DNA from 2 places in the Actimicrobium sp. CCC2.4 genome. Region 2 is predicted to be linked to the other one. Evidence: riboswitches for the same ligand, from Rfam matches in the RefSeq annotation. Region 2 holds a riboswitch; the other holds the start of a gene.

Region 1 (5,946 bases), 610 kb from region 2:
TAACCAACGGGCATTGGCACCACATGCCCTGGCGAACGCCGGAAAACCTCATCAAAATCCGGACCACAGCGCTACCCCGCAATAAAGCTGCGCATCCCCTGCCCTTCCAGCACCCGGAAAGCGCAACCGAAAGCCGGCTCCAGCACCGCCGGCACCAGCACGGCGTCGACCGTGCCGCTCCAGCTACGATCCGCGCCCAGCACCAGCACATGGGTCGCAAAGCGCGCCGCCAGGTTGATGTCATGGCAGTTCATCACCACCGCATGCCGCTCGCTGAGCTGGCGCACCAGTGCCAGCATTGCCAGCTGGTGCGCCACATCCTGATGCGCGGTCGGCTCGTCAAGCAGCATGATCGCCGGTGCCTGTACCAGCAGCGTCGCCAGCGCGACGCGCTGGCGCTCGCCACCCGATAACTGCAGCACGTCACTACCGGCGCGACCGCCCAGATCGACGCTATCGAGCGCCGCACGGGCGGCAGCGATATCGGCATCGGTATCCCAGCCGCGCCCGATGCGATACGGCGTGCGACCGATCAGCAACGTTTCGAGCACCGACATCGAAAACGCATCGACATGTTGTTGCGGCATCAGCCCGCGCAAGCGTGCCAGCGCCAGCGCAGGAATCGCCGGCAACGCCACCTCGTCGATCAGCACCCGTCCGGTCGACGGTCGCAGCAAGCCGGCGATCGTATGCAGCAGGCTGGTTTTGCCGACGCCATTGCGCCCGAGCACACACCAGAACTGGCCAGCACTGACTTGCCAGTCGAGCGCGCGGATCAGGGTTCGCCCGCCGATGGTGATGCTGACATGTTCAGCCCGCAGGGAATTCACGCCCGCCCCCGCTGCAGCAGGAACAGAAATACCGGCACGCCGACCAGCGCGGTGATCACGCCGACCGGTAGCTGGGTCGGCGCGACGATGGCGCGCGCCAGCAAATCGGCCAGCACCAGCGCGATGCCGCCACCGAGCGCACAGGCCGGCAACAGCAGTCGCTGGTCATTGCCCAACAGCAGTCGCAATGCATGCGGTACGACCAGCCCGACAAAACCGATTGTGCCGGCCACGGCCACCGCCGCCGCCGTTGCCACCGAGGCCACCAGCAAAGTCAGCGCACGCAGGCGCAGCACCGGCACGCCCAGCAACTGCGCGGCAGCATCGCCATGCGCGAGCACATTGAGCCGTGCCGCATTGGCGCACGACCAGATCACTGCCAGCAACAGCGCGATGCAGGCCGGCGCGTACAGCAAATTATTATCAAGGTCACCCATCAGCCAGAAGATCATCCCGCGCAAGCGCGCGTCCGGCGCCAGGGTCAGCAACAAGGTCATGCAAGCACCAAAACCGGCGGCAATCATCACGCCGGTCAGGATCAAACGAATTCCGGAAACACTTCCCGACAAGCGCAACAACGCGCCCCGGGCCAAACCAAACAGCAAGCCGGTCGCCAGCAGCGCACCGGCCAGCGCACCGACATGTGCGCTCCAGGCCAGCAGCGCGGCAGGTGCCAGCAACATCGCGGTCATCGCGCCGGCGGCCGCACCGCCGGACACGCCCAGCACATACGGATCGGCCAGCGGATTGCGCAGCAAGACCTGCATCAACGCACCGGCCAGCGCCAGCAAGCCACCCACCGCGAACGCCGACAGCGCGCGCGGCAGGCGCAAGGCCCAGACAATATCGGCCGAGCCGGCAAAGCAGCCCGTGCTGCCGCAGGCGACCGCTGCCCCCAGCGCGAGGGCAGCGGTCGCCGCCATCGACAACAGGATCAGCCAGGCGCGCTGCGAGCCGCTATTCACTGCTGCCTCATTGCTGCCAGCGCAAGCCGGCAAACACACCACGTGGTGGCTGGTTGTAGCCATAGATCGTCTGATAATCGCGGTCGAACAGGTTGTCGACCCGGGCGAACAGCGAGACCGATTTCGACAACGCGTAACGCGCGTTCAGGTTGGCCAGCACATAGCCGCCAAGTGAGCGGCTGCCGTCGTTGCGGTTACCGCTGTACTGGACGTCGGCACCGACCCGCAATGCGCCAAAGGCTTGCGCTGCCGAGACCGACGCCAGCGTGCGGGCACGGCGGATCAGAATCTGCTTGGTCGCATCGTCGACCGGCTCTTGCAATGTCAGGCTGGTTTTCAGGTCGACGCTGGCGAGCTTGCCGCTGGCACTGAGTTCGACACCCTGATTACTGGCCTGGGCAATGTTGAAGGTCGGGCAGCCGAACGGATAGGCACCGCTAAAGCAGTTATCCGGATCGATGCCGAACTGGTCTTTGGTGCGGGTCTTGAATACCGTGGCGCGCACCAGTGTGCCGGCGAGCGCGTATTGCGCACCGAGCTCGACCGAGCGTGAGGTCTCGGGCTTGAGCTTGGCATTGCCATTGTCGGGGTCATAGACTTGCGCCAGTGTCGGTGCATTGAAAGCGGTCGACGCGCTGGCGATCAGCTTGAGCGCCGGTGTCAGTGCATAGCCATAGCCAAGATAGCCGGTGGTCTTCGAACCGGAGCCGTCGACCTGATCGTGGCGCACGTTGGCTTGCAGCAGATGGGCATCGGCCTTGCCGCTGATACCGGCGTAGACGCTGGAGGTCGAGCGTGAAGGTGCGTTGCGCGTGATGGCAAAGCCGTCGTCGTTGCTGACGTCGGCTTTTTCATGGCCCAGGTCAGCGCCGGCGATCAATATCCAGTCCGGCGTAAGCGAGATCTCATTATTCCATTGCAGCAGATTGGCCGTACTGTCGTACCGGCTGTCGTAGCCGAAGGCACTGATCGAGATATTGCGGTTGCTCAGACGAGTCTGTGACAAGGTCAGGTTCGACACCCATGACGACGACAATTTGTCGCGCGAAAATAGCGCCAGCGATTGCTGCTTCGATGTGCCCTTGTTGATGTCGGTCGGCGCACCGAAGCCGCCACCGTCATAGGTGAAATTGCCTTCGTTGGCATACAGGCGGATACCGGCTTCGTGTCCTTTGGCCCATTGCTGCGACAACGATACCGAGGCGCTGGTGTTGTCGTAGCCGTTCTTGTCCGGATTTTCATTCGGAAATTGGGTGTGATTCATCGCTGAAAACCCATCAGTGCGGAAGCGCGCTGCGGTCACTGCATAGCGCGTGCCGTCGCTCTGGCCGGCGATGTCGCCGGTGACATTGATGGTGCCGCGCGAACCCGCTTCGACAGTGGCACCGATGACTGGTGTGCGGTCGCCGCGCCGGGTAAAAATCTGGATCACGCCGCCAATGGCACCCGAACCATAAATCGCCGAGACGTTACCGCGTACGATTTCGATGTGGTCGATCTGCTCCGGCAGGATGTGCTCGAGCGCCGCCGATCCCGAGAAGCCTTCGCGCCGCACCGGCACGCCGTCAATCAGGATCAAGGTCTGGCTGGGCGAAGCACCGCGCAGGAAAAACGAGGCCAGTTGTCCCGGTCCGCCGCTCTGGGTAAATTGCAGGCCGGCTTCATTGCGCAGCAGTGTCAGCACATCGATCGCCTGGCTGTTGCGGATGGTATCGCTGGAGATGACCGTGGTGTGCGGCAAGGCATCAGCCTGGCTCTGTTCGATACGGGCTGCGGTCACGACGACCGGTGGCATGCTGGTGTCGGCGAGCGCGCCGGCGGCGACAGAAACCAGAGAGACAAAGGTCAGCGCCCGTGCAGAAGCACGGGAGGTGGGGCGGTAAAAAGTGGGCATGGAAGGCAATCAAACAAGGGAGCACTACGCCAGCTTCCCCGCAGGCGCGGTTAATCAGAAATGCAGCAAACCGGACTTCTCCGATGCTGCGTTTCCACCTGTCCTGGCCGGTATCCGGGCTCCCAAGTCGAACCGCATCACCTTCCCATGCAGCGTTGCACAGTGGTGTTGACATGCGGCCGGCAGAAATCAGTTCTGCGCTTGTTTACCGTTGCGGGGGCAGCACACGCTTGTCCGTGATGAACGCGTGTTTCCCGTTTAACTGCGCATCGGAGACGACGCGCGGGCACCAAAACGCCGCCAGTGTAGTCGTTTGCCGAGAGCAGCGTCAATCAACGCCTGTCAGACGGTCGTGTGGACAAAAAACTGTGATTGCTCAAATGTAAGTTTTTTGTGCCAGTTCCGTTCCTTGGCGCACCGGTTTTTGGGTATCATCGGGGACATTCATGCCTGGCGGGGGACCCTCTGTCACGCATGACAGTCCCGATGCCCGCAGCGCCAGGCGCTGCCGCAAACGGCTCGACACACAACCAATCAGGGAAGTACCGGCCATGTCAGATGATTTCGATGCGCTGTTTGAAGAAGTAGCCGCACAACGGACCGCCACCCTTGCCGACCCGGAACCGGAAGCGACAACCGCACCGGCCACCACCGCGGCAAAGACCACGCAACAGCAGGAACAACAGCAGGAACAACAGCAGGAACAACAGCAGGAACACGAAGCCACACCCGCCAGAACTTCCGACAATCCGATGTTCGAACGCCTGGGCGGTATTGTCCGGCTGTTGCACGACTCGCTGCGTGAACTGGGCTATGACCGCACATTGCACGCTGCTACATCGCAGATCACCGATGCCCAGGACCGCCTCGAATACATCGCCACGCTGACCGAGCAGGCGGCTAACAAGGTCCTCAATACCATCGACGAAGGCATGCCGGCGCAAGACGCCCTGGCCAAGCAGGCCCGCGACATGGATAGCCGCTGGACCCAGCTGTACGACGGCAAGCTCAGCGTCGACGAATTCAAAGTGCTGGCTGCCGACTCGCGCAGCTTTGCCGGTACCGTCCTGACCAACACCGATACCGAAAAAGCCCGCCTGCTTGAAATCATGATGGCGCAGGACTTCCAGGACATCACCGGCCAGCTCATCAAGAAAATCGTCGTCATCACCCAGAAAGTCGAAATCGAGCTGGCGCAACTGCTGCGCGACAACGCGCCGCCGGAACTGCTCAAGGAACGCCGCGATGAAAAAGAAACCGACTTGATGCAAGGCCCGGCCATTGTCGGTGTCGCCATGCAGCAGGACGATGTCGATAGTCTTCTGGATGGATTGGGCTTCTGATGGAAGACATGCTGAAGGATTTCGTGATCGAGGCGCTGGAACTGGCGACCAACGTGGAAGAGCACCTGCTGACGCTGGAGCGACGGCCGAACGACAAGGAAACTCTGAACGCGGTCTTCCGGTCATTCCACACGATCAAGGGCGGTGCCGGATTCATGAGCCTGCCGGCGATGGTCTCGGCCTGCCACTTGACAGAAAATTTGTTTGACGCCTTGCGTACCGGTGCCGCACCGGTGACGCCACTGGCCATCGAGGCAGCGCTGCAAGCCAGCGGTTTCGTAGCCGACCAGCTCACTGAACTGGCTAATGGTGCGCGTCCCGAGAGCCTGTCAGCGATGCCCGCCGCACTCGAAAATATCCTGACCCAGGCCATTGAAGGCAAAGCCATGGCCGACGTTGCACCGGTTGCGCCCCTGGTTGCAGTCACGGCGGCCGCTGCCATCGCCGTCGCGGCGACCACCAGTAATGGCGCGCTGGACTGGGAAGCGCTCTACGCCGCCGTCGTGCCCGGTGCTGCACCGGTCGTCGCAGCCGTGCATGTTCCTGCCGTCGCCGCGGTCGCCATGGCGGCCGCTGCCGCTGCCATCGCCACTACCGCCGCACCGGCTGCCGGCGAAAAGCCGATGGTAGCCTCGATCAAGGAAGACAGCATTCGCGTCGATGCCGTCAAGCTCGATGCACTGCTTGAAGTGGCCGGCGAATCGGTGCAGGCAGCCAATCAAGCCAGCGTGCTGCTGGAAAAACTCCAGCAATTCAAGTTCGATGGTGCCGCCGCCGCGCTGATGGTCAGCCTGACCGAAACCCTCAATCGCGCGTCGCGCTATTCGACCGAACTGCAACGCGCGACGTTGTCGACGCGGATGCAGCCGGTCGGTCGCCTGTTCCAGAAATTCCCGCGCCTGGTGCGCGAACTG
Region 2 (5,946 bases):
GACGGCTGGCTTGGCTGGTGGTTTGACTGCAACGCTGACACCACGCGGCTTGCCGAGTTGTGCAATAACACTGGCGCGCTTTGGCTGCGCCGGTTGCAGCAGCGCGCGTGCCGTATGGTCATCATGCTGATCGATCGACGCAAAAACACTGTGCAACACTGCGTCGATGGCGCTTGGCTGATAAGCGTGAGATTGCAGTTCCACGTACAAGGTACGACACAGTTGATCGATGGCGTCGAGCGCATCGGCGCGCGTGACGATGGCGCGCTCGGTGAGTTTGCCCAGCGCTGCCACCACATTGAGGCGACGGCCTTTATTTTCCAGCAGCATGGTCAGCGACAAGCCGAACAGGCGTGCTACTTCTTCCTGTAGTCCTGGCACTACCTGATTTGGCAGACGGGTCAGCGAGACCAGCATGTCGACCAGCGGCGCGCCGGTCGGTGACTGGCCGAGGATATGCAGGCCATCGCGAATCTGCGCTGCGCCCAGTTCGCACAGATAGCCATCCAGATCTTCGATCAGATGCGCAACATCGGCACCGCCCATGTCCGATAGCGCAGCCGGAAGTGCGTCATTGTGCGGGTGGTCGTGCCCATGCTCGGCGTGATCGTGGTCGTGTTTGTGGTCGTGGTCGTGATCGTGATCGTGGCCATGCTCATGATCATGATCATGGTGCAGCAAACGTGCCTGCAAATCCGTGTCCAGATTGGTCTGTTTCACCAACGCCCAGATTTGCTGCTGCAGCAGTGGCAGCTTGGCAGGGTCCAGCACTTCGACTTGATAGTATTCATCGACCAGTTGCGTCAACGACGCCAGCGCACCGTAGGTATCGGCGGTGGTCATCGGTGGTGTCAGGTGGTCGACCACGACTGCGTGCGCACGCCGTTTGGCTTGTGCGCCTTCGCCGGGATCGTTGATGATGAATGGGTAAAACAGCGGCAGATCCGCCAGCAACGCATCCGGAAAACATTGCTGCGACAGACCTACCCCTTTGCCCGGCAACCATTCCAGCGTGCCGTGCTTGCCCACGTGGACAATTGCATCAGCGCGCCAGGTGTCGCGCAGCCAGCGGTACAGCGCGAGGTAGTGATGCGTCGGTGGCAAATCGGGTTGATGGTAGATGGCGTCCGGATCCATGCCGTACCCGCGCGGCGGCTGCAACGCGACAAACGTATTGCCCAGTTCAATACCGGCCAGCGCCAGATGCCCGTCATGTACATAGGCCTCACCCGGTGGCGGCCCCCATTGGTGGGTCATCTTGTCTTGCATCTCGGTCGGCAGTTCGGCGAACCAGTTGGCATATTGCGCCGCCGGTACGCGTCCGACGGCATGCTGCAACTGGGCTGTCGTCAAAAAAGTCGTGTCGTACGCGCAGCGATCAATCAGGTCGTGGACCAGCGCAGTCCCACTGTCGGGAAGCGTGCCAACCTGATAGCCGGCCTCGTGCATTGCCTGCAGCATGTGCAGTAATGAGGCCGGGGCATCCAGCCCGACGGCGTTGCCTATCTGCGATGCCTTGCTGTTTGAATTGGTAAAAATAAAAGCGATGCGCTTGTCGGCGTTGCCGGTGCGCTTGAGACGCGCAAAGCGCGCCGCCAGGCCGGCGACGCGCTCGAGGCGATCAGCCACCGGCACATAGTCCGCCGAGGCAGCGGGCCCCTGACCTGACTGCGCCTTGAATGAAATTGGTACGGTGATAATGCGACCATCAAATTCAGGCAGCACCACATTCATTGCCGCATCGAGCGGGTTCATGCCACGCGCCGATTGCTGCCACTGCTGTTCTGCCATGCCACTGGTGATCGCTTGTAACACCGGCACATTGAGCCGTTCCAGGACACCGACCGACCAGCCTGCCGGAGTCGGACCACCCGCCGTGATTTCGCCCATCGCAAACGCGGTGGTGTTGATGAGGACATCAATCAACGGAGTGGCACTGTCGCCATCACAAAAATAGCGCAGCGCGAACGGGAGTTGCAGCGCGTCCGCACCGGTGCGCAGCGACGCGGTAAAAATTGGCAGCGCATTCATGCCGTGACGGTCCAGTGCATCCACCAGCGCGTCGATGAAGCGGGTATTGCCGCTCATCCAGTGGGCTCGATAAAACACCAGGCCGATGCTAGGTCTATCGCTCTGGCGATGGGCGATCCAGTCGGCTATCGTCGCCTGTTGCGGCAGATCGGGATGATAAATTCCATGATCGGGCAGTGCCGTTGGCGCGTCGTAGTCAAAGCCGGTCAACAATAAATGATCCGACAGATAGCGCAGCAATTGCGCCAGATTGATGCTGCCACCGGCCTGCAAATACGCCATCGTCTGGTGCAACACCTCCGCTGACACCGTTGAAATGGCGGCCAGTTCAGGGTCGGGTTCGCCGGCACCGCTGATGGCAATCAGATGGCGTCCCTGCCGTCGTACTTCGTTGACCAGTTCGGTCAATCCGGGCACGCTGCCCAGCCGGCCGAGAACACGCACCAGTATCAGACGGCATCCGGCCAGATCGTGCTCCAGCAATGACATCATTTGCGCAGAGGTCGCACACTGCTGCAAATCCACCGCCTGCACCGCGGCGAAACCGTCGGGCAATTGCGCACGCGCCGCGGCCAGTACGGTCAGGTCGCCGGAGGCGTGGGTCAACAGCGCAATCGTCACTGCCTTTGACGTCATGGCGACACTTCCCTGGTCGCCAGTTCCGTATCGCCCTCGACCAAGCGATGAAAAATCAAGTCATGCACTTCGTTGCCGCCGACCAGATGCTCGGTCACGATCCGGTCGAGCGACTCGGTATCGACACAGCGGTACCAGACGCCTTCCGGGTAGACCACCATCAACGGCCCCTGATTGCGGCACGCCACCATGCAGTGGGTGCGCGTGCGCTTGACGCGCAACTCTGGCAAGGCATCGATTTTTTCGCCAAGTTGTTCGAACATCGATTGCGCTACGGCGCCACCTTCAGTGCAGCGCGGGCCGACGCACATCAGAACATGCCGGTGGTGAGCTCTCATGGATTACGCTGACTTCCGGAAGTGATCATTGCGTGGCGACGCGAAGGCAACATCATCCACATACTTTTTTTTGTAAAACGCGGCGGTCAATGCACCGAGCATCAACCAGAAAACGCCATTGGCCAGCGCTGTGGCGAGCACAAATGGCTGCGTCAGGTGCGACAGCACATCGCCTGTGGTGGTCGACAGGTGGGGCGCGCCAACCAGATAAGGTAGGACCAGGAAGAGTGCTCCGGCCAGCTTCAACGGCAGCGGCCCGAACCGCAGCAATGCCAGGCCGGCGGCAACCGATGCGACGGTCAAGACCCACCAGAATTGTCGTGCAGCGAGTGGTGCGGCGTCGGCTCCGGGCAGCTCCGGTGGCAAGCCGATCGACGGCGCAACATAGAACACCACATAACCCGCCAAGCCCCAGGCGAGTCCGGCTCGCCAATTGGTCTTGCTACCGCGCAGATACAAAACCGAACCGAGCAACAGCGCAAAACCTACGGCCAGACTGACGTTGGCCAGCGTGGTGTAAAACAGGCGCTCGAAGCCATCGGCAGGCTGCCATTGGGTGCTTTCTGCATGCGTTTCAGCGTTGCCGTCATTGGCAGCGGCCTCGTGCTGATGACCATGGCTGTGTTCGGCGGTGATCAGTGTGGAATCGACAATTGTTGAGTGTGCATGGGGTTGGGCGAGCGCGTCAGCCTGCGAGTGGCTGTGGGTGAAGGTGTGCCCGTCAGCTTGCGTATGGGTGTGAAGCTGAGTCTGGGTATGGGTATGCGCCTGGCTGGCTGCCTGCTCCAGCACTTCCGCCTGATGAATCAACGGGACAACCTGCCACTGCTGCACCGCGGTCAGGCATACGCCCGCAGTCAAGCCAGCCAGTGCCGCTGCCGAAATAATCTGTTTGATCGCGTGCCAGTTACCCGCTGGCCCGGCAGATTTCAATGACACGGGAAACCGGCGGAATGGCGGCCGTCATGTGCGGCGTTGTGCAAGGCTGGCGTTTCTGCAAAAGCAGCACCGTACAACAGCACCAGTCCTAGCCCGGCGGCAACGACAACAGGAATCGCTTTGCTGATCAGGCTGGCTGGGCGGGATTGAGTACCGGCTGGGACGTGTACATCGACAATACTGGTCATGACATTCTCCAAAAAAACGCGACAGGTTATCGCTGGCCGCAACAAGCAGCAAACGACGCAATGACAGCGTGGACAATCGACGAATAACCTGGAGAGAGATGACTAGTACGCAGCAGGTACATCCATCTGAATCGCCCTCCGCGATACAAACTTCACTTACATTTCAGGCTGGTTTCCGGGCTGACACGTTGACAGGTCCGAGGACCTGTCGCACTCCCTGCGCCTTCCCATGCTAAGCACAGTGGCATCGAGCAGATAGTGGTACGTGATTACCGTTGCGGGGGCAGCGTCGGCATGGCTTCTCTGTTCAGAATGCGCACCGACTTCCCATTTAATTCCACAAAACGACAATTTGTGAGAAACCTGAAATACTGCAGAGTGGGAGTATAGGTGCCAATGTCCCTTATTGCAACCGAGCCGCACGCCGCCTCAGCCCGCTTGCAAATCACTGCTGCACTCCAAAATCACTACCCTGCCAAAGGCAATTTGATGCGGCGTCGCGGCAGCTTTGCGCGCAATGTCGTGCAGCGATAATGCCGGCGACCATGCGAGCAGCAACCGGATCGTGCCTGCATGGCAAACGATGATCGCTTCGTCGTCACCGCGCTGCAGCAAGTCATGCAAAAATCCGGTGACACGCTGCGCGACCTGAAAAACGCTCTCTCCGTCTCCGGGCCGATAATCGACCAGATTGTCTGCCCAAGCATCAATCTCTGCGCGTGGTATGTCATCCCAACGCTGCATCTCCCATCGCCCGAAATGCATTTCGACAAGACGGGCGTCCAGATGGACGGCATCACTGCCGCACAGTTGCGCGAGCGGCTCGGCCAGCAACGAGCAACGCTGCAAAACACTGCTGAAAATCGGCACGCACGGTGGCACCAGCGCATAAACGCTGGCAAGGATACGGTTGACCTCGTCAGCCGCAACGCTCAGATCGGTCGCGCCGTAGCACAAGCCTGAGGCGATATCTGGTTGGGGATGCCGGATCAAATAAATTCGCATGGAGAGCGTGTCAGCGTGTCAGCGCGACAGCGCCAGCAGCGCCAGATAAAAAACCGTTTCACTGACCTGTTGTACTGCGCCGAGGCAATCGCCGGTATAGCCGCCTAGATGCTTTTGAAACTTTCGCGCCAGCCACGCTATGCTGATCAGCATGGCAATCATGGCGATCACTGCGGTCTGTACCGTCATTGCGTCGCAGATAAAAACCAGAATCAGCAACAGTAAAACCGGCGCGCTGGCAACAACAAAACTGGCTAGCGACATCGGTTGCGCAGCCAGACTTGCCTTGCCTTCCGGCGCGGCATAGTTCATCCGCCAGATCAGGATGGTTGCTGCCAGGCGCGATAGCGGATGGGCCAGCAATAGTGCCAAAACGGCCATCGGCGCAGGCAGGCTGGCCAGTGCGACGATCTTGACGGCCAGTAGCAAACCGATACCGATCGCCCCAAACGCGCCAATGCGCGGATCGCGCATAATCTCAATGATTTTTACCGGCGTGTGACCGCCGCCAAACCCGTCGCACACATCGGCGAAGCCGTCTTCGTGCAACGCGCCCGTCAGCCAGATGCCCGCACTCGTCGACAGCAAAACCGCCAGCGGCAGTGGCAGGACACGTGCGGTCAACAACAATACGGCAGCAGTTACACCACCGACGATGATGCCGATCAACGGGAAATAGCGGGCCGACGCACGCACCCAATCCGGCTCGTAACCCACCCACTTCGGAATCGGCAGTCGCGTAAAAAATTGCACTGCAGTGAAAAAAATACGCAGCTGAAGCATCATCAGCCGATACGTCCGTGGTCGTG

The links. Region 2 has a riboswitch for cobalamin ahead of RHM62_RS08775 (CbtB domain-containing protein). Riboswitches for the same ligand answer to the same signal wherever they lie in the genome.
Region 1: it holds a riboswitch for cobalamin, as region 2 does, so the genes downstream of both, RHM62_RS05890 (TonB-dependent receptor plug domain-containing protein) here and RHM62_RS08775 (CbtB domain-containing protein) in region 2, are expected to answer to the same signal.

The regions. Positions count from the first base shown of each region.
Region 1 is NZ_CP133777.1:1,265,859-1,271,804, reverse strand. Features, by position in the region: gene RHM62_RS05900 (ABC transporter ATP-binding protein) at 72-830, opposite strand; gene RHM62_RS05895 (FecCD family ABC transporter permease) at 827-1,795, opposite strand; gene RHM62_RS05890 (TonB-dependent receptor plug domain-containing protein) at 1,803-3,689, opposite strand; cobalamin riboswitch at 3,777-3,998, opposite strand; gene RHM62_RS05885 (protein phosphatase CheZ) at 4,241-5,032, shown strand; gene RHM62_RS05880 (chemotaxis protein CheA) at 5,032-5,946, shown strand, end outside.
Region 2 is NZ_CP133777.1:1,873,072-1,879,017, reverse strand. Features, by position in the region: gene RHM62_RS08790 (cobaltochelatase subunit CobN) at 1-2,667, opposite strand, end outside; gene RHM62_RS08785 (ferredoxin) at 2,664-3,005, opposite strand; gene RHM62_RS08780 (CbtA family protein) at 3,009-3,944, opposite strand; gene RHM62_RS08775 (CbtB domain-containing protein) at 3,935-4,132, opposite strand; cobalamin riboswitch at 4,281-4,514, opposite strand; gene RHM62_RS08770 (histidine phosphatase family protein) at 4,562-5,137, opposite strand; gene cobS (adenosylcobinamide-GDP ribazoletransferase) at 5,156-5,946, opposite strand, start outside.